2 linked regions of the Persicobacter psychrovividus genome follow. Each later gene encodes a partner of the first gene's protein in a complex. Links are inferred from orthologs where the notes say so. Each region holds a gene or a part of one and is shown on either strand. Other genes may lie near its edges. The genes, in order: mnmE and mnmG.

Region 1 (4,124 bases):
CTTGTACTATTGCTATTGCGACCATTGATGAATGGGTAGATGAAGAAGCGGAAGCTTTGGGCTTTTTGGATGAATTTGAGGAGGAGTAACCTTCGGATTTATCCATTCAAACATTAATTAGGGCTACCCGTAAATAGCGCGTATTTTTCTTGGAGGCTCCTGCATCAAAAAGGACAGAAAGAGGTTTTTGATTTGCGATGGGATATCCGATTTGCGAAATAAAAAAATCTGTGGAAACCGGTGTAATCTGTCGGCAATATAAAATAGTGCAATAATTTGTGTTGCACCGCTCTTGGGCTTGAAATGCTTGTTGAGACATAATTCATGATGTCTCACATCGCATTTTTTGAATAAATCTAAGGGCACCTGAAAGATCAGCGTTGTGTTAGACATTAAAAATATCGTCTCTACGGGGTGCTATTCTAATCTTAAATGACATTGGTTCAGTCGATACAGCGGATTAATTACTATGAATCCTATCGGGGTCGTTGCATAACCATAAATTGATTTTGCCCTACAAAATTTTATTTGGTCACTGTAGGGGCTGACCTGTGTGTCTGCCCGAATCATCATAAATTTTGGTGGGTTGGATACACACATAGGTGCATCCGTACAGCTCACGAAATAATATTATGCACTATATGCAGAGCGCTGAGTTGTGCGACAGTCCCTGATCACTATAACAAAAACAAAAAAAATCCCACAACTTAACGGCTGTGGGATTTTTCATTTTCACCCTTATTCAACAATCTCCACATCACTCGCTTTGAGTTTGCACTGATCCCATTTTGGGTGCTGAACAATCATCTCTTCCAACAAATACTGAGGCCACTGATCCAAAGCATCAGCCTTGAATTCGACCAGCAAAGTAGGGTTTTCTGAATTTGGATTACTGATTTTCATAATCGTAACGACCTGCCCCCCCAATTGCAATTCATTCTCCAATGGGTTCACAACACCATCTTTGATCTTGACCAATTGTCCGCGTTTATAAGTAGTTTCTGCCATAACAGTTTTATTAATTTAAAGCTTTAATACGTGAAATTATCAAATTGCAGACCAATCCACAAATTTGATTATCTTTGCAACAAATAATAAGGAGAAATTATATGAACCCAATTGCATCCATGGACGATACGATCGTCGCATTGGCAACGCCACAAGGAGTGGGCGCTATCGCTGTCATCCGTCTTTCGGGGAAAGAGGCGATCGCAATTTGTAATAAAGTATTTCGTGGCAAAGACCTCACTAAGCAGGAAAGCCACACGATTCATTTCGGTACCATCCGCGATGGAGAAAAAATCATTGATGAGGTGTTGGTGTCGTTGTTCATCGCGCCGAAGTCTTTTACCAAGGAAGATGTCGTAGAGATTTCCACCCACGGCTCCCCTTATATTATAAAGCAGGTTATTCAATTGTTCCTGCGCGAAGGTGCCCGATTGGCCAGGGCTGGGGAGTTTACCAAGCGCGCCTTCATGAATGGGCAGTTCGACCTCGCTCAGGCCGAGGCCGTAGCCGATTTAATTCATTCGGATTCCGAAGCAGCACACAGCGCGGCGATGAATCAGATGCGTGGAGGGTTTTCAGCGGAAATTGCTGCCCTGCGTGATCAGTTAATTTACTTTGCGTCGATGGTGGAGCTGGAACTTGACTTCTCGGAAGAGGATGTTGAGTTTGCCGATCGCACGGAACTTCAAAATCTGGTCAATAGGTTACAGACGGTAATCAAGAAACTGATCGATTCCTTTGATCTGGGGAATGTCATTAAGAACGGCGTGCCTACCGTAATCGCGGGAAAGCCAAATGCGGGAAAATCTACCTTGCTCAATGCCTTGCTGAATGAAGAAAAAGCGATTGTTTCTGACGTCGCAGGAACGACACGGGATTTTATTGAAGATGAAATTCACCTCGAAGGACTCTCATTCCGATTCATTGATACGGCTGGTTTGCGAGATACCGACGACAAGGTGGAGGCCATCGGCGTCGAGCGAACGCGTGAAAAAATGAAACAGGCATCAGTAATCATTTACCTTTTCGATTTGGTGAATGAATCGCTGGAAGACATTAATGCTGAAGTCAAAAATCTCGAAGCGCAGTCGATCCCATTCATCAAAGTAGGCAACAAAATTGATGAAGCGGATGCCGAAAAAATCGCCAGCCTGAAAGCACAGGACGGCTGGTTATTTATCTCCGCAGGAAAGAAAGAAAACCTGGAAGAGTTGAAAGATCAGCTGGTGTCGAAAGTCAACCTGCAGGAAATCAAGTCTGGCAACACGGTGGTGACCAATGCTCGCCATTACGAATCACTGATTCGTACCAGCGAAGCATTAGACAATGTGACTACCGCCATTGCCGCCCAAATCTCTGGCGACCTGATGGCCATGGACATCCGCGAAGCCCTACATTATTTGGGGGAAATCAGCGGAACCGTTACAACAGATGACCTGCTGGAAACCATTTTCAGCAAGTTTTGTATCGGAAAGTAATACCTCCGACCGTCTAAGAATAATACTACCGAAGCCCTGCTATCTTGCTGATAGTGGGGCTTTTGTCGTTTTATGAAATTTGTCCAGTTGGTATAATCCATTACATTTGAGAAACAAGTCCGTCCCTTTTGAGAAATTTCAAGGGGAGAAAGGGACGGAGATGCCTCGTTTTAGGGGAGAGTTTTTTGAACATCAGTGAACAGCAATGAACAACTATGAACATCAGTGAACAACTATGGACAAACAAAAAAGGAGAGAAGTTTGAACGTCGGTGGACGTCAGTGAACAAACAAGGGGGGAGTTCTTTGAACACCAGTGAACAGTAATAGACAAACTCGGCGAAAATGAAAATGCAGAAAAATTGTCTTTACTGTAACCAGGAATTTACAGCACGGGCCACAACGACAAAGTATTGCTCGCATAAATGCAATCAACGGCACTACAAACAAAAGCGGAGGGAGAAGAACATCGATAAAGCGCTGTCTGAAAATAACCTTAGGGTGCTTTCGGCTATTCGTGCTAAAAATAAGGGGCAGACGGTTGCTCCACCTCAACAGGAGGAGTTTTTGAGTATACCACAAGCTTGTGAATTAATGGGGGTTAGTCGAGGAACTGTCTATGGTTTAATTAATAAAAATACTCTCAAAATTACTAAATTAGGTAGGAGGACAATTATTAAAAAAAGTGAAATACTAAAACTATTTAACCATGGAAACAATCAATAAGCAACCAACTGCAACGGAAATAGAAATGCTTGTGGCAGAGACCAAGCGCCTGTTTATTCAGACGATCTGTAATGATTTCATTGCCTTTTGTGAATCACCCGAAAATCAGTTCAAAAAGCTGAAAGTGAAACTCGATGATTTTGGCGATCAAATATGGCGGAAATATTTAGTTCCTCTAAAGTCTGCTCAGCTAAACGGGCAAACGCTTAACAATCCGCTTTTGGACCATCTCTATATGGAGCTTCCCTTCTATTTATCTGAATTTGAAGAGGGGTACCAATGGAAGGCCCTGATCGAATCTACCATTCCAAAACTGCAAATCAAATTTGGGGTGGATCATTACGAAACCACTTTCGAACCGCAATGGCTGACGGAAAAAAGTACTGACGCTTGGATGACTTTATTGGCTAAGTTCATGGTGATCCACGAACTGGTTGAGAAGGGGGCATTTTTCAGGAATCAGGTATTTATTGATGGCTTGAAGGCTTTGGGTGCAACTCCATTATGTAATAAAATTGAGAACTTATCCCCTCCTCCTACGCCTGAGCGTCTCTCACGTGAAACTGAAAACCCACCAATAATTGCTCAATTGATTCGTTTGGAGATCATTAGCAAGCAAGGGCTTTTTGAAGACAAAACGGACCAAGCCCGCTATTATTCCGAAACTTTACAACTGAAGAAAAATAAGTCTGGGTATAGTGCCCATTTATACGCCTTATTGAAAGCTGGAGCGCCATTGTATGGTAAAAGCCAGGATCATGTTTTGGATTGCTTCAATAAATATGTGGCGCAATATTTACCTCCTGCAATGAGGGAAAAAGCGAGGGAGAACATCGAAAAAGGGACAGATGAAAATGAATAATTTTGAAAAATTTTGGGCAACACAAACATTTGAGAGACTCTCAAGGGTCTC
Region 2 (17,753 bases), 1.3 Mb from region 1 along the record:
GCATCAGCGGCATATTCCGACTCAAAATACGGAGAGCTCAATAAGAAATCCGCAGAAGCAATATTACTTGCAACAGGAATATTATATACCACTGCAATACGCAATAAAGCTTTGATGTCTGGATCGTGAGGCTGTTGCTCCAATGGATCCCAGAAGAAAATCAAAAAATCTATTTCTCCTTCAGCAATCTTAGCACCAATCTGCTGGTCACCGCCTAAAGGTCCGCTGAAGAATCGGTTGACTTTAATATCGAGCGTCTCTTCGAGCAGTTTTCCTGTTGTTCCAGTAGCAAAGATATTATGCTTACCCAATTTTTCTTTATGCTTTTTAGCCCAATCCATCATCGCTTTCTTGCGATTGTCATGCGCCACCAAGGCGATATTTTTATACTTACCTAATGTTGCCATAAAAAATTAAATCAAATTTATATCCTAACAAAGAAGCACAATGTCAAGGAAAAATCCTTGCAATGTCACATAAATTCAGCACTAAAAGCCATCATCTTCATCATCATAAAGGCTGTCTTCATCGTCCTGCTGTTCCTGCTGAGGTTCAGGTTTTACGACTTCTTCCTCTTTTTTCTTTTTCCCTTTCCGTTTGCGCCCTTTCTTTTCCTTCTTGGGCTTTTGCGCCTCCTCGTTTTTCAGTTCTTCCTCTCCGAAGCCATCGTCTTCAGTAACCTCATCTTGCTCTACAGACTCACTCACAGGGGCATTACTTTCATTTTCGTCTTCCTCCACGGCATCATCATACAGGCTTTCATCATCGTCGCTGAAGATAATATTTTCCGTATTTTCATCTTCTTCAAGGCTACCCGCATCAAAGAACGGATCTCCTGAGTCTTCGGTGAGCGATGGTTCTGAGATCACAAACTCCTCTTCAATATCAAGATAAATCAGTCGGAATCTATTGACATAGTTCATCACTTCCTCCTTATCAGAAATCGCCATAATAAACTCTCCCATTTTCGCTTTGTCAACATTACTCTTCTTGATCACCGCCTCGTTGTAAACAGGGTCGGCAGAGTAGGTGGAGAAGCGATTTTCCGAATAATTGTAATTCAGATAATACCAGGCTTCTTGCCCTGCACTCAGGAAGAGATTGACAATATCGCCATCAACGGTTTTCTTCACCTCCAGATAGCCTTCGGTTTTGGCGTTGATATCAATACCCAAAATATTGGAGATACCGATATTTCCAACCGAGTACCAGGCCGTCTGATCCTGCGACCACTCCATGTCGAAGTTTGAAAGTACAATTCCCCGCTGCAATTTTCTCGACATCTTTACCAAAGGAGCATAATCTGTCGATAGCATGGTTTCGTAATTCTTCGTTGCCCGATCCCCAATAATTTCACTGACCTTATAGAATAGTTGCGTCAGGTCATCGTTGGCTTTGGCTAATCCTTTATCCTCTGCTGCCAAGTTAATGGTATTGGCCATGGAGGTCAGGGAAGCACTCGGAAGGATGGTTTCTATGGTTGTGAAACCATTGAACTTAACCGTATTGTTGTTCAGGTTTCCAGAACCAATTGCAGAAGCATTCAGCCTGAATTTAAAGACCTTCGGGTTCAGGTTATTCATCAGATCCACTTTCCCCTCAAAGGTAATGTCTGAAGTTTCCTCGTTATAGGTATAGAACTTACCTGCAAAAGAATGCCCACGTGTTTTCATGGTATCCTCCACAATGTAGTGGCCTTTCTCCCGATCATAAGAAAGCAGGCCATTGGGAACGAAGAAATCCTGATCCGACATTTGGTGCTTTTCAAAAATAAAGGTGGTGTAAAGCTGATTGGTACCATCTTCAAAGTGAATTCCTGCAGTCAGAGGATCGCCTTCTTCGGTGATTGCTGAAGCAAAATCGAAAATGATTTCCTGCTGTTCTTCATCATTACTTTCGTACACAATCCAGGTATCGTAATCAGGGATATTTTTCAAATCGAGTTTGACAAAACCATTCAGCAAAAGTGGTTTACTGGTTGCGTACATGGTTGCGGTACCTTTAAAGTACATTCCTGGAGAAATCAGCAGGTTATCTTCCTCATGAATTTCACCATTGGACTCTGTATGAAGTTGCTTTTTACGGTCAGGCAATAATTCAAACTGATTAAATTTAATATTGAAAGTATCCTGCACCGCATTTACAAAGCGGTAGGAGGCATCGCCCTCAAATGCTTTACGCGAAAGGATATTGATGTTTCCGTCGATCAGGTTATGGTAGCCATTGAGGGTATCAATAACCAGGCTCGCATTGGTCAGCTGTGGTAAAACAAAATTCGGCTGAATGGTAATTCTGCTGGAGTCTGGACTAATCAGGGCATCGGCCACTGTAATGTACGGAATACCTGTCACCTCCATTTCCTGTCGTGCAATATCATAAGAGGCACCTTCTGCTGAAAACACCAGACTGTCCATATCGGGTCGGGTGGAGTAGAAGTAGGAGTCCTTGATATCAACCTCTTTAGGCTTGTTCATCGTAATGATGTCCTTATCCAAATCCCAATTCGCTTCCGTAATCGAGGTCTTGGTCATCGCATAAGGGAATGAAATTGCGGCATCACCCTCGACCTCTGGAGATACCTTTGCCAGGTTTTCTTCGAGGTTGAAATCCACAGAAACATTATCGCCATAAAGGGTCGCCTTGGTGGAATCTTCCGAGTTAATATTAAACTGTGCTTCTTCAGCTTGCCACTTCAGTTCCTCATACCTGAACTTGTCGGAGGCGGTTTCTGAACCCCGAATATCAAAATTTCCTTTACCCCGCAATCCACTGTGCGTAAGTACTGTCGCCCCTGTCAAATCACCTTCCTCATAAATTTTGATCGGTGTTTCCGTAGTTTGCAGAAACAGGCTGTCCTCGCGTGGCAACCACAACAGTTCCAAGCCTTCGCCATCTACGGCAGGGTAGCTGATCCCTGCAAAACCTCCCGCCTCAATGGTTGAATGACTTGATGATGCCCGCATGGAATCCTGATACATGGTGTATTTTGTGGCAAAGGTTTTACTGGAAAGCAACTCAAAGTGCCCCTTTCCTTGTAGCCCTTGTTTATCGAGTCTTACTTCATCATAAATAATGCCGTCGGTATCATAAAGCGCATATCCTTCCTCAGGGACTTTATGTACAAAGCCCAGGGAATTATCTGGCATAATCGACAATTTCTCTTCAAAGTCAGGGAAAATTCCCCCACTAACAAAGCGCCCCTGAAAACCAATAGCGGAAGGATCGCCACCTGCCAGACTATCAATGGAGAAAGGAGGGATGATAAAATAAACCTGACGGTCATAGGCCTTATCAAGGTAACTGTGGTTATCAAAATACACCACCGCACCGCGTTCTGCATCGAATCGAGGATAACTTGGATACTGCCTGATTCCCGACTTATTTTTTGGGTTGTTGATATAAAGTGTTCCGTTGGTCGCGCCCATATTGGAGTTTAGACTGGCCGTGAGTTGCTCTTCTGCTGATACCAGGGAGTTGTCTACCTGCCTGCGCTCACCACTTACGGAGTCAGGCAAATAGAACCTGATGGAGTCAATTTTATTAAGCTGAATCAAAAAGCTGTCGTAGCGAAAAACGAAATCCGTTCCGATGAACTCAAAATTTCCTGAAAACAGGTGACCGTTAAAGGTAAAGTCCCGCTTACCAATCAAATCTATCTGCTCAGATTCAGGCTGAATATACACATCGAGCTTTTCACTGATATAAAACTTATTGATCCCGCGTACAGTCATCTTTTTCTCATCGAGGTGCAAAGTCGCATTCGGAGCACTATTGGTTCGCGAAGGTATCGTCAGGTCATCATAATCTTTTTTGTGACGGAAGGAGGCGTTGTAATGATTGGTTTTATCCTTTACCGTAATGATGGTCGTTTCTGGGTCGTAGTCAATAAAACCACCCTCACGTGCCTTAAACATCGCCTGCTGTACAATCTTGGGGTCTTTTTTGATCGATTCAGCAAAATCGTACATCCCGAAAGATTTCGACCGTATCTTTTGACTATAATAGTTCAGGGCATTCAGTGGATGAAAGCCATAAATGGAGGTCAGGGACTGATAATTTTTCTTATTGAAATAATCTCTCGACTCAAAAAAAGCGGGACGGTGATCTCTGGCCTGAAAGATAGAAATGTCAAGAGAATCCTGATTCAGCTTCCAGCGCAGGTAATCTGCCTTAATGTCCATATCAAAAAAGGTGACCTGAAAGGGGGCCATTTCGTTTACGCCTTTTCGCTTGAGGGCGTGAAGGGTAGTATCTGCCTGACGGTAATCAATTTCCATCTCTGGGTGAAAGAGAGAATCTCGCCCATATTTTATCGTCAGTGCACCATTATTAACATGGAATGCCGAGTCGGTATATTCTACCAAACCTGAAGCGATCCTGAACGAGCGGTTGCCTGTACCTGCATACTTGACTTCACTTCCGCCACCAAATATAGAATTGGAAGACGATCGCAATCCCCAAAGGGAGAAACCTCCCTGATAGCTGAAATTATTATCTATGAAAGTTTTAAGTTCAATGTCGCTTCCGTAGGAAGTAAATCTTGGATAGGAGGGAACCGCATTTTTCTTCTTGCGAACACTCTTAAAATCAAATACACCGAGGGTGGGCTGGCGAAGTTTTTCTGGGTAGTAAAGTGTTGCTTTTTCTACACCAAACTTGGGTTGCCTAACATTGAAGTGAAATTTTGTAAATGTACAGTAAGGGCTGTTTTCTTCCCATCCGCCCGTAGACGACCAATCCATTTTTCCTGAATAGGCGACAAAAATACCCTCTTTCAATAAAAAATCCCCTTGAACATCCATCACCACAACGGAATCAAAAGGCGTCTGAAATACCAGGTTTACCCGATCAAAATGAATATAAGGACCTTCGATCGCAGGAGCATCATCCTGAATAAAGCTATCGATCCGCTCCTCGAGCGTCATTTTATTCTCATCCTCCACAATTACATTGTCGCCCCAATTGTCGGCAACATCATCGGCGGAACTCCAGCCTCCGTCGTCATCGGTACTGCTGTCGTCGGTGGTACTATCGTCCGTGCTGTCGCCCCAGTCCCAGCTTCCCCAATTATCGTCACTTTCCTGCTCCGAACTATCGTTTTCTGTATCATCCGCAGGTTCAGTATTCCAGTCATCATCGCTGCTTTGCTGTTCTTCTTCACTGCTTTCCTCTGTTGGTACATAAGCCGCAACGCTCTCATACTTTAGCGAAAATTGTGCATCTTCCCCTATCAGTTTAAAGAAATTGGTATAATTAAGCGCCTGATTTGCCATAAAGGTATGCAGCGCCTCGGTCATCATAATAAAATCCTTGGGAGATAATTCGACGATCCCTTTTTCAAGCTGATCGAGTAGTGCATCGTACTGCACAACAGAAAGACCAGTAACGTATCGGGCCGATGTCAGGGTGGAAGTAACCTCGTACAGGAAGGGTTTCGCGCGCCACTGCTTCTCCACCATTTTACTGTACAATTTATAGATTCTATCTTTCTGACTTGATGACAGGCTTCCACCTGTCCAAAGGGAATCAAATTGCTGACCTGTTGATAAAAAACGGTCAGACTTGCCTGCTTTCATAACTTCAAGCACACGAATATTCAGCGAATCCATATGTTCCGCAGGCTTCATACGTTGTGCATAGCTGCTCGAAAAGCAGGAAATGAAGGCAATAAAAAATAATATTAACAGTCGATGCATATAGGCTTGCATTAGCAAATTTAAGCGATGTTCTTAGCAATATAAATATTAACGAACCCAACGAACTTTTTCAGACAATGGTGCTCTTTTATGTTTTAGGGGCCATTTTTCTGGTACTCCTAAATATAAAAATCCTAAGAGCTGATCTTCCTCTCCAAGATCAAAAAATGCCTTGGCCTCAGGAAAATAAGTTACGCCCCCCGATCCCCAATAACAGCCGATGCCATAGGCGGTAGCGGAAAGGTACATGTTCTGAACGGCCATAGCCACCGCAGCGACTTCCTCAACTTCAGGCACTAATTGCTTGGGATCTCTGCGCATTCCAATCGCAATGATATGGGAGGATTTCAATGGTTTATTGGCCAATTTCTGAAATTTTTCTTCCTTGAAAGTCCCCTGCTCCTCTGCTACTTTTTTGTAAAGTGTGGACTGAAAATCAGCCAGCTGTTGCAGGCCAGCACCAGTGAATACGGTAAATGCCCAAGGCTGCGTCAGTTTGTGCGTAGGTGCCCAACGGGCATTTTCAAGAAGCTGTTCAATAACTCCATCGTCAATCACTTCACCAGTGTATTGGTCGGGATAGATGGATCTGCGTTTGGCGATCAGCTGGTCGATATAGTCTGTTGGGAGGTTCATGATTTGTAATATTTCAATTTACACAACAAAAGAACAAAAAAGGAAGAAATATTATTCCTTCCTTTACATTTATTCTTTCGGTTAATTCGGAAAATCCCCCCGAAGGGCTCTAAACCGCTTTCGGGATTCATCGACATGAATACTTCCAGGGTAATTTTTCATTAGCAGCTCGTAGGTTTCCATTGCCGCCTGTTTTTCCTTCAGATAAATTTCATAGATTTTGGCCTTTTCAAACATGGCGTCATCAGCCTTAATATCGGCAGGGTTCAGGTCGATCACCTTCTGCAGATGCTCCAGTGCCAACGGAAAGCTTCCCTGCTTTTTGTAAACTTCAGCCATCAGGTAATGAATTTCATCCTGTAAACTGTGCCCCCGAAAATCGGTGAGCATTTTTTTCAGCCCCGCGAGCGCTTGGTCGTTTTTGTGCTGAAACAGCAACAGATCAATTGCCGCATAGGTTTTCATGGCCGTTTCGGTACTGTCCAGTGCGGTGTTGTCTTTGATCAGTAAGCTCAACGACATGGCATCGTTGGCAATTTCCCTTGTCGTAGCGAGTTTCAGTACATCGAGATGGGCAGCGGCAAGCTTAAAGTCCCCCGTGTAATAGGATAATTTGGCGCTGCGCAACTTCGCATCATAACCAATCGGGGTTTCCCTCCCCTCCTTTTCTGCCTGTGCATACAGCAATCGAGATTCCCAGGGTTCATCTTTCAAAAGATAAATATCACCAAGGGCGATCTTGCACTCCAGCTTCAGTTGTTTTGAAACCTTTTGTTGCCCAACCACAGATTCCAGCAAATTAATCGCGATGTCGTATTCGCCCTTGTAGAGCGCGTGTAACATCGCCTTATTCTTTTTGGCCTCCAAGGTTGTCTGCGAGGTCGGAACCTCCGTGATGAGCTTCTCATAGCTACTGATGAGCTCATCAATAGAATTCATCTCTACAGGATAGGTATTTTTCACTTGTTCCTCCCTTGCCTTGATAATTGCATTGCGGGCCAGGAAATAATTCGGGCTTTTCTGATAATGCTCAATGACGTAATCGTAGGCCATGACGGCATGTTCATAATCCTGATGGCGCAACGCCATCTGTGCCACATTCATCAGGTAGTCGCCATTGCTCTTGCTTCGCTTATCCAAGCTGCGCGCCTGAACGAAGGCGCCGTAAAAATTCCGCTGTTGCATGTTTGCCCAAATGAGCATCTCGGGATAGAAGGCTTCCTTGCCGTCTTTTTGTATCCTGTCGATCAGGTAGCTTTCAAAAGCCTCCAGGTCCTCTTCGTCGGTTAAAGCTGACTGGAGTACATTTTTGACGTAGGATCGATTCTTGGGGTTCCTAACGGCCATCTGAACGTACTCATTGACCATCTTGTCTTTTTGGTTGGTCATGCGATAGATATTTGCCAGCTCATGAGCAAATAACCCCTCATTCTTGGCCACCTTGCGACCTTTCAAAAAAGTAAGCTCAGCCCAGTCAAATTCCTGCGCTCTGTAAAACTCCTGCGCCAGGTTCCGTAGGTTGTTCAAGTCCTTAGCCTGATCGTCAATCAAATTATTGAAATATTTTTCCGCCTGGCTCATCTCCCCTTGCGATTCGTACAGCCGTCCCCGATCGACCTGGTAAATCATATCTTCTGGATTTTTCTTGATCGCCCTGTTGAGGTACTTTTCTGCCTGCTTGAAATTTTTAGTGCTGAACAGCAAATCGAGATAGGGTTTATGAATCAGCGGAAGGTTTTCATTGTTTCGCGCCAATTTTTCATAAATATCCTCAGCCTTCTCAATTTCTCCCCTTCCTAAGTATTCTTCAGCAATACTCACTTTTTGAAAATCTTGTGCTTGACTTGAAAGAATTCCAAAACTTAAAAAAGCAGTAAATCCAAGAATCTTAAAAGCGAGGGATGTTTTCCACATGATAGATAGTATTAGTTTATATATATTCTTTTTAAAAAGAGTTATTGTATTTATTACGGTGTGGATTAGTGGATAAGTTACTGATTATTTAAAAATCAGCGATTTTTGCACGATCAGTAAACCGATATGGGGACTTATCCACAGCCATTATCCACATGAAATTACTTGTTTTTAAGCTAATTAACATTGAATTTCGCGAAAACAATTATTTTGTGGATAACTTTTTTCCACACTGTCCACAAGTGGATAAAATGGGGGATTTCGGGGTGTATAAATCGAACTTATGAACGTGGATTTGGAATTTCGGGAAACGCCCAAGATAAGTGTGGGTAAGTGGGGATAACTTTTAGTGAAAATCGGACTTATTCCGGACTTTTCAACGGTTATCCACAGGGTTATCCTCCGGTAATAATTTGTACGTGAAAAATCGACAAAAAAAGCAGCAAAACGACCGATTAATGTGGGTAAGGCGGTTCAGAAATAAATTTTGAAACGGATTTTCAGAATGGTGAAAAAAGCATTGTGGAAAAAGGAGTTTCGCGAGCAAAAAAAAGGCCGTCAATCATGAAATTGACGGCCTTTTTAATTTTCCACGTGAAAAAGAGGGCAAAAAAAATCGCCGACTCCATTAAGGAGTCGGCGATTTTTGAATGATTAATCGAGGGATTACATTTTGAAATCAATGTTGGTTAATTCCCAGTTGGCGCGTATTGCTACCTCATCCTGAAAGAAAAATACAGGTTCTGGGGCTTCATTTTTAAGGATATTACCAATATCCCACTGCCCATTGCCATTTTCATCGATTAAAACTCGAATTTTGTAAGTGGCTGGCTTCAAATTATAAAAGCTATAATGGCCATTTTTATCAGCCGTTGTTGTTTTTACAACTTTAAAATCAGCAGTAACCAGCTGAATTTGATAATTTTTATAGTCTGTCGTAATTGTTCCTTCGATACTTCCGAGATTTTCCTTATTCGCCAGGGTAAACTTCTCATCAATCGCCTGGGCAGTATCACTTTCAATGCTGATAAAAGCTCCATGTGGAATATGAAGCTTCATATCTGTAAAAGTTCGTGCTTCAGGCTGTTGAATATAAATACTATCCGCTTTCAGGCTGTCAAGAAACAGCGTATCTGCAGGAGGAAGGAAAATTGAGTCCAGCTTTATGGCTTTTTTGATGGTTACTTCATCAAAGCGTTTATTCCAGCTTAAGTCTTTATCGATATCGAGGCGAATAAAGTTCAAGGAATCGTAAATCACCATCATAGAGTCAGGATGTACAACTCGTATTGGTTTTGAAAACTGAATTTTCTCAATTAAAGTATCCTGAATGGGGTTGTCGTTGGCATATTTCTGAACTTCTTGTTCAAGTACAGCATATTTACGCTTTGTCCCATCCGCAAATTTCACGTGGAAATTTTCTACTACCTTATTTCCTACTGTATCTGTGGCAATAATCTGCGTTGGAATACTGTCATTCTCTGGGATTTGTGTCGCATTAAAAAAGCGAACACCATTATGCTCAGGACTGAAAGTAGACAGCATCAGCTGATCGTCATTTTTAAATGACAACTGATAACTTTTCACATACTTATTGAACAGCACATCAAAGTACTTTCCATTTTCTTTGGCAGAATTCATTTTGAATGGCTGTGCATCCGCAAGAATTAAGTTGAAATGAAGGCTGTCGCGGTCGGTATCAAGGCTGAGTGTATCGGGATACAAGCCTGCGGGCTCACTTTTGGGCTCGTTGATCAGGTTGTTATTTTCGTCCAGATAAGCGTAAGCTTTAAACTTACCGTGACGGATATGACTCAGATTGTAATGGCCTTCTTCATCTGTTTTGGCAAAATATTCTGGCTTTCCAGTGTAAATGTCCAAGGTATCTTTGATGTCAAACAAAGCGACTGTCGCCTCCTTTACAGGTGCTCCAGTGAGTACATCGCGTACCGTTCCATTGATTTTCAGGCTGTCGATATAATCCCCGGTACTGAATGCAAATACGGCATTTTTCCACGGATTATTCTCATTGATATCCTGAATGGCATCCTGGAAGTTGAAAGTATAGGTGGTATTTTCCTTCAGAGGTTCCTCGAATTCAATGATCAGGGATTTCTTTTTGGTGCGGAACTGATAACGCACATCTGTTTGAGGCGTAATGAGTAGCTTGGTTTTCAGGTTTTTAGCCTGCGTGTACTCATCAAAAGTAAGCACGAACTTTTTCCCCCTGTAATTTACAGAGCCTACCTGAGGCACCGAATTTACCAGGGTCGGCGGAATAGTATCCCGAGGACCACCAGCGGGTTGTCTGACATTCGCACAGGAGGTTACAAATAGGGCAGAAATCCCCGATGCCAGTAAGAGGTTCGCTAATTTATTTACTTTCATGTTCCAAAATGTAGATTAAACTACTGTAATTATTGTCTTTTCGCGCAGCCAAATTTGATTTTAGCCCCGCCATGAAGGCTGGCAGGTAGTTTTGTTTGCCTGTCTTATATTCCTCACTCAGTAAACTTACATAAAAGGAATCCAATTTCATGGGTTTCTGCGCGCTGATTTTAAAGCCATGTTTTTTAGCCAGCAAAGCCATCGTTTGGGGCTCAAAATGATAGAGGTGTCTCGGCAGATCATAAGCCGCCCAGTGCTCCTGGTAAATTTTGGCATCCAGACTGGCCGCATTGGGTACTGCGAGGAGTAATTTTCCCGTGGAACAAAGTTTTTGGCGAAGCTTGTCAAGGGTTTCATTGAGTGCTTCAATATGTTCAAGCACGTGCCACAAGGTGATGATATCCACTTTTTCATCGCTTAGCAGGTCGATACTATTGACAATTTTTCCCTGCAAAAGTAGACCATGCTGACTCCGTGCCTGATCACTTGGCTCCAGGCCTTGAACCTGCCAGCCACTTTCAGCACACTTGTTCAGGAAATGACCTGTACCACAACCAAAATCAAGAATTTTTCGGCCATCAGAGAGCCCTGATACCATTTTTTCCTTTTGACCAAGCGTATATTTTCGGGCAATTTTGTAAATCCGTTGCGTTAAATTTTGCGCCTTGTTGGTGTGCGAAATATAACTTTCATCTTTATAATATGCCCCTAAATTCGCAGGATATGGATTGGTAAATTTGAAACCACAATCATCACAGGTAACAATATTGAACTGCTCCTGAGTGGTGGTGTGATCCGTACAATTTAAAAAATGCGTAAAATGATTGCCCTGACAAACAGGGCAATCTTTAAATTCTTTTAACATAAACCAGTAGACCGAAAAAGGTGTTTCATGTGGAACACTTGTTCCTACTTGCCAAGGTAAATCATTAATACCGAAATATCAGCAGGTGATACACCAGAAATTCTTGATGCTTGCCCTAATGTAGTTGGACGTAACCTTGTCAGTTTTTCCCTTGCCTCAGAGGACAGTGCCTTTATTTCAGCAAAATCAATGCTGTCCTTGATGTAAAGGTTTTCAAGGTTATCCATCTTCTCCGCCATCTTCTGCTCCTTCTCGATGTAAGTATCGTACTTGATCAGTATTTCTGCCTGCTCTTTTGCCAAAGGATCATACTGGGACATTTGCTGCTCGAACTCAGGCGTGATTACACCGACCTGTTGCATGGAAAGCTCGGGACGCTTCAGTAAACGGTAAGCCGACTGCGATTCTTTGATCTGTGCCGAATTCATGGTTTCAAGCTGAGGGTTTGCCTGTTTAGGCTTAAATTTGGACACCCTCAAGGTTTCAATCAGCTGATCTACGTTTTCTTTGCGCTTGATCATATTATCGAAACGCTCCTGACTTGCCAATCCAATCTTGTGTCCCTGCTCTGTAAGGCGGAGATCAGCATTATCCTGACGTAACAAGATTCGATATTCAGCACGTGAAGTAAACATGCGATAAGGCTCATCAGTCCCTTTGTTTACCAAATCATCAATCAGAACGCCAATATAGGCATCAGAACGTTTCAGGATCAGTGGATTTTCCTCTTTTACGCGCAAAGCGGCATTGATACCAGCCATCAGTCCCTGTGCGCCAGCTTCTTCATATCCTGTGGTACCATTAATTTGGCCTGCAAAATATAAATTTTTGACTGTGCGGGTTTCCAATGACATCTGAAGTTGTGTCGGTGGGAAGAAATCATACTCAATCGCATAGCCTGGACGGAACATTTTCACCTGCTCAAATCCTTCAATTTTTCGCAAAGCCTTCATCTGAATATCTTCAGGAAGCGATGAGGAAAAACCATTTACATAGATTTCACAAGTATTCCATCCTTCTGGCTCAACAAAAATCTGATGACGATCGCGTTCAGCAAATCGGTTGATTTTGTCTTCAATCGATGGGCAATAACGTGGACCAAGTCCCTGGATTCTACCATTGAACATTGGTGAACGGTCGAATCCTTCTTTCAATGTTTCATGCACCTCAGGGTTGGTGTAAGTGATGTAACAGCTTCTTTGCTCCTTGAGTGTGCTTGTTTCATCGCTGAAAGAAAATTTGTAAGGCTGCTCGTCGCCAGGTTGTTCGCTCATGGCCTCCCAGTTAAGGCTTCGGCCATCAACACGTGGAGGTGTGCCCGTTTTCATTCGGCCAGCTTCCATTCCAAGGTCAACGAGTTGTTCTGTAATTCCCTTTGCTGCACCTTCTCCTGCGCGTCCACCACCAAACTGTTTTTCTCCAATATGAATGGTACCATTAAGGAACGTCCCGTTTGTAAGAACAACAGTTTTGGAACGGATTTTCAATCCCAGACTGGTGATTACGCCTTTGGCCTCCCCTTTTTCAATGATTAAGCCCGTTACCATCTCTTGCCAGAAGTCAAGATTTTCTGTTTGTTCCAGGCGCATACGCCATTCTTCAGCAAACTTCATTCGGTCGCTTTGGGCTCTCGGGCTCCACATGGCAGGTCCTTTCGATCGGTTCAGCATTCTAAACTGAATCATCGATTTATCGGTAATGATTCCCATTTGTCCTCCAAGGGCATCAATTTCCCTTACGATCTGACCTTTTGCGACCCCACCCACAGCAGGGTTACATGACATCTGTGCGATCGTATTCATATTCATCGTTACCAATAGTGTTTGCATACCCATATTGGCAGCGGCAGCAGCAGCTTCACAGCCTGCATGGCCAGCTCCGACAACGATCACATCATATTCTGTAAACATAGGCTTTCCCTTTGTCTTATTTTCTTGGCGTGTAAAACAGTATTAAAAGTAAATGTTCCACGTGAAACGTGCTTACCTGTTAAAGGTGAAGTGTTTCACGTGGAACATTTTGATATTCAAATGCTTGCGCAAATTTAAGCAAAAGATTTTTCAAAAAGCGCAATTGCTTCATTTTCTTTTGTTCTCATCAGGGAAGCTTCCTGCTCAGATTTGTCTTTGTAGCCAAGCAAGTGCAAAACCCCATGAATAATAACCCTTTTGACCTCATGATCAAAAGACTGCTCATGGGTTTTGGCATTCTCGATGATTCTCTCAATACTGATAAAGATATCACTTTCAATAAATCCGGCCGTATCGCTGTTATCAAAAGTGATAACATCGGTATAGGTGTCGTGATCCAAATACTCCACATTTATTTTATGCAGGTATTCGTCACTACAAAAGATAAAATTGATTTCTTCAAGCTCAAACCCTTCATTTTCAATGACTTGATTAACCCACGCTTTGGTGTTGTTGATCTGTTCTGTATTGAAATCTACTTCCTCTGTGAAAAAATTAATTTGGTCTTCCATTAATTTAAATAAAATGATAACTCTAAAATACGGCCCTCATTTTTAAATTCGACTTCATCACAAAGGTGTTTAATCAGGAAGATTCCACGCCCATGTGGCTGATCGATATTCTCGGGTGCCGTAGGATCGGGCAAGTTATTAAAGTCAAAGCCGATTCCCTCGTCTTCGACCGTAAATTTTACTGCCTCCTCATTGTGGTGCACCGTAAGGGTTACGTTTTTATCTTTATCAAATTTGTTGCCATGTTGGATGGCATTGTTCACAGACTCAGTTATCGCAATCATGATATTGCCATAAATGTCATCGTTGAGTTGGTATTTTTCTTTGGTATTGTCGATAAAGCTTTCGACGATACGGATATTTTCACTCAATGACGGAATTTCAATTTTGATTGACTCCATTGTTATCACCGGATATTGTTGTTTTCTAATCTTTTGAAATATTGATTGACCTCTTTTTTATAATAAGGGTTGAGTTTTAGCGGAATAGTTTTGAACCGCTCGAGCTCTTTTTGTTTTTGTCGAATATATTCTTCGATTGCTTCAGGCACTTCCTGTTGATAGTTCTTTGCCGTCTCCGCTTCCCTTTTCTCATCCAGTTGGTCTTCCCGATCAGCTTTTTCAGACTCCAGGAGTCTGGTCATGATGTCCTTTTGACGGTTCATCATTTGATCACTGAGCTGTTTGTTTACCAAATCGAGTTCAGTCTTTTCCATTTCTTCAATGGCTTTTTGCAAATCTTTGCCGCCTTTGCCATTTTTACCTTCGGCTTCTTTTTCCGCTTCCTGCAAAGCACGACGAATTTGCTCTTGTTCTTGAGCTAATTTAGCAACTTCTTCAGACAATTGCCTTCCCGATTTGCCACTCTTTTTTAATTGATTGATTTTTTCATTGAGTTGTTGCTGTAATTCGCTCATACTCGGGCTTGGCATTGGCTTATTTTGAGGCTTCCCACCAGAGTTACCTTTCATTTCTGCCATTTGCTGTTGCATTTGTGAGAGCACATCATCGAGCAGTAAAGCCAGGTTATTCATTGAAGTCATGGCAAATTGCTGTTCGCTGAGCGCATTTCCTTTTTTGCGTTCCTTAATATACGAAGAAGAGCGGTTAAGATGGCTATTCATCTCATTGAGTTCTCGTGTTACGAAGGAAGAAATTTGAAAAACACGCTGAGCAAGTGCTTTCAGTGAATCCTGAACGATTTTCGAGTCAGCCTGTATTTTCAACTGTTGCTGACTTAAATCGAGAAAACGAGGATCACTTTGCCTTGTTTGCCGGAATTCCTTCATGGTGGCCTCCTGTTCAAAAGAGAGGTTAATGAGGTTATTCAAGATATGCCGCAGGTTTTCCATATTTTCCTGCACCATTTCCATTTCAGCACTCTGCTGCATCTGCTGCATTTTTTGCTTCATTTGCTGAAGGTTTTGGCTGATCTGTTCTTGAGCCTGCTTGGCTTTTTTCTTTTTCTTTTGTTCGGCAGCCTGATCGAACTGCTCTTGCCCCTGTTCAACTTTTTGTTCCTCCTTCGAAAGGTCAGGCATTGAGTTCGGTGCTTTCAGGTCGTTATTGGTTTTTTGTAATTCGGACATCTCTTTTTTGATGTCCTCAAAATCCTTATTGAGTTTTTGCTGTTCTTTTTTCAGCTCTTCGAGTTCACTTTTTGGGGCTTCGTCTGTTTTTTCATTCAGTTTTGCCTGCTTATCTTCCAGTTCTTCGATTTGTTTGGTAAGCTGATCGGCCTCGAGGTCAAACTTCATTCTTTTGAACAGCTCCATTGTTCTTTCCAGTTCCTCCTCAAGGTTCTGTTCTTTTTGGTCAATCTCTTTTAGCTTGTCCTGCACCTGATCCATATCCTGCGACTGCTCTTTCATCAGTTCTTGCAGTTCTTCATAAAGTTTTTTGGTTTCATCATCAAGAAGCTCATTCATCAGCTCTTGCAATTTTTCCACCTTTTCTTTAATGGATTTATTCTTCTGCTCTTCGAACCGTTCGCGCCGAGCCATTTCTTCCTGATGCTTTTTCTGCAATTCCTGAAGACCATCATTAAGTTCCTGTCTTTTTTTGATCAGGTCATCAATTTGTTGCTTATCCTGCCAACTGAGGGTCTTTTTAGATTTTAGTTTCTGTTCCAAATCCTTGAGTTCATTACGGACAGATTTGGCTTGCTCAAGGTTTTTATCAATATTTTTTTCATTGGCTTTATTGCCTTCCGCGACTTTTTCTTTCAGGGCTTGTTTGTCGGGGACATTAAAGCTGTAAATACCTGTTTTCGATGATTTTGGTCCGTTGATCTGGTCGTTGTCAGTTACCTGAAGAAAGTATTCAACCTTCTGGTCAGAGGCCAGTTCGAGGGTATCTAAAGGCCAATTGAGGTAAAAACCCTGCTGTGTTTTTTGTCGGTCGATTTTAAAGCGGTGCGTCCTGAACTTCCCCTTGGGGTTGGTTCTGTACTTCAGGCTAAGTGCGCGTAGCCCGTGGTCGTCACTGATGTTTCCGCCGAGAATAATATAGTTGAACAAGACCGTATCCTGAAATTGCTCAAGCTGAATTTTTGGGTATTCGTCTTTAACAACGCTTACCTGATAAACCACAGGGTCGATATTTTTACCATACTGGTTATTCAGGTCAATTTCATATTGATCAGAGTTCATCACCTTTTTCTGAAGATTAAAGGCATCGTTTTTTGAAGCAAGCGCATAGGTGCTGTCTTCATTTTTGAAATGGACAAGAAACTCCTCTGCATCAGGCGCCATGAATTTCCACGACACTTCCGTTCCTTCGGGAACCTCAAAATTCCCTGTATTGGCCATTTTATCGGTTGTTCGGCCAAGGTATTTGGGGTACTTTAAGGTCACTTCAAAGTTTTTGATCTGTGGGCGAGGGACCACTTTTATATGGTAGGTTTCGGAAAAAAAACCTGCAGCTTCAAACTGAAAGTCTTGATCCTGCTGAATTTTAGGGAAGGTATATTCAAAACTGTCTGCAGATTTTTGCTTCAGTTTGATACGTCGTTCGGCATTTTTCAAGTAAACCTGTGCAGGAATAGCCTCTCCTTGCAATGCAAGCTGTACATTGAAGTCTTCGTTCCTGAAGGCGATCAGCTTTTTATTTTGAATGTTGAATTGAAATTGAGCTTTTGGCTTGAAGGATTTGTCGTACTGTACAATTCGCTTGGTGCTTTCCACAAAAAAGGAAGGCACGAACAAGAGGATAAGCACGATAAGCAATGAGGGGATATAAATGTATTTGAGGTATTTTTTATTTTTCTTGACAGGCTCTGCTTCTGTAAAATTGTATGGATCCAGCTGTGTAGCTTTCTGATTGATGGAGGCGTGGATGAGGCCATCTTCTGTGGAAGCATTTTTTTTAAGCTGTACCAGGTTGAGCAGTCGATCTCCGATGGTAGGAAGTGAACTCCCAATTTTTTGGGCGGCTTCTTCATCAGATATCGGTTGGAGTATTCCCAATAATTGTAATAGTGGCTTGAGAATAAAGTAGGCGAAATTACCGATCAGTAATAGAATGAAACTGTAAAAAAATACTGCGCGGATTCCGCTGCCGAATCGGCTGGCGAATTCCACAGTGTTCAGTAATAGGAAGGCTGTGGCAATGATGGCAAATGAGAAGATCCCTCCTTTTAATAATTGGTTCAGGTAGTATCTTCTTTTAAATTGTTTGAGCTTGTTATTTAGCTCATTACGGTTGTCATTGGTCATATTATCCTACATTATCAGCTTTTTTTTTTAACGTAAGAAATTAATGAAAAGCTAAAA

Evidence for each region.
Region 2: the proteins of mnmE (region 1) and mnmG are in contact, whole or in part, in a solved structure (PDB 9HIP), measured with the Escherichia coli proteins. The link is inferred for Persicobacter psychrovividus from one-to-one orthologs.

What each region holds. Positions count from the first base shown.
Region 1 is NZ_AP025292.1:1,332,338-1,336,461, forward strand. Bases 389-3,297 are described here. They hold mnmE (tRNA uridine-5-carboxymethylaminomethyl(34) synthesis GTPase MnmE), read left to right. Parts: upstream 389-1,109; coding sequence 1,110-2,486; downstream 2,487-3,297. Other genes in these bases: AABK40_RS05890 (hypothetical protein), read right to left, coding at 739-1,008; AABK40_RS05900 (helix-turn-helix domain-containing protein), read left to right, coding at 2,831-3,211; AABK40_RS05905 (hypothetical protein), read left to right, coding at 3,195-3,297. Outside these bases: AABK40_RS05885 (hypothetical protein), read left to right, coding at 1-89; more of AABK40_RS05905, read left to right, coding at 3,298-4,073. UniProt on the Escherichia coli protein: Exhibits a very high intrinsic GTPase hydrolysis rate. Involved in the addition of a carboxymethylaminomethyl (cmnm) group at the wobble position (U34) of certain tRNAs, forming tRNA-cmnm(5)s(2)U34.
Region 2 is NZ_AP025292.1:4-17,756, reverse strand. Bases 10,977-13,835 are described here. They hold mnmG (tRNA uridine-5-carboxymethylaminomethyl(34) synthesis enzyme MnmG), read right to left. Parts: upstream 13,410-13,835; coding sequence 11,544-13,409; downstream 10,977-11,543. Other genes in these bases: ybeY (rRNA maturation RNase YbeY), read right to left, coding at 13,544-13,835; AABK40_RS00025 (class I SAM-dependent methyltransferase), read right to left, coding at 10,977-11,499. Also shown: AABK40_RS00050 (methylglyoxal synthase), read right to left, coding at 1-407; AABK40_RS00045 (hypothetical protein), read right to left, coding at 489-5,696; AABK40_RS00040 (nitroreductase family protein), read right to left, coding at 5,745-6,332; AABK40_RS00035 (tetratricopeptide repeat protein), read right to left, coding at 6,414-8,246; AABK40_RS00030 (Ig-like domain-containing protein), read right to left, coding at 8,913-10,634; more of AABK40_RS00025, read right to left, coding at 10,621-10,976; more of ybeY, read right to left, coding at 13,836-13,981; AABK40_RS00010 (ATP-binding protein), read right to left, coding at 13,981-14,382; AABK40_RS00005 (coiled-coil domain-containing protein), read right to left, coding at 14,388-17,696. UniProt on the Escherichia coli protein: NAD-binding protein involved in the addition of a carboxymethylaminomethyl (cmnm) group at the wobble position (U34) of certain tRNAs, forming tRNA-cmnm(5)s(2)U34.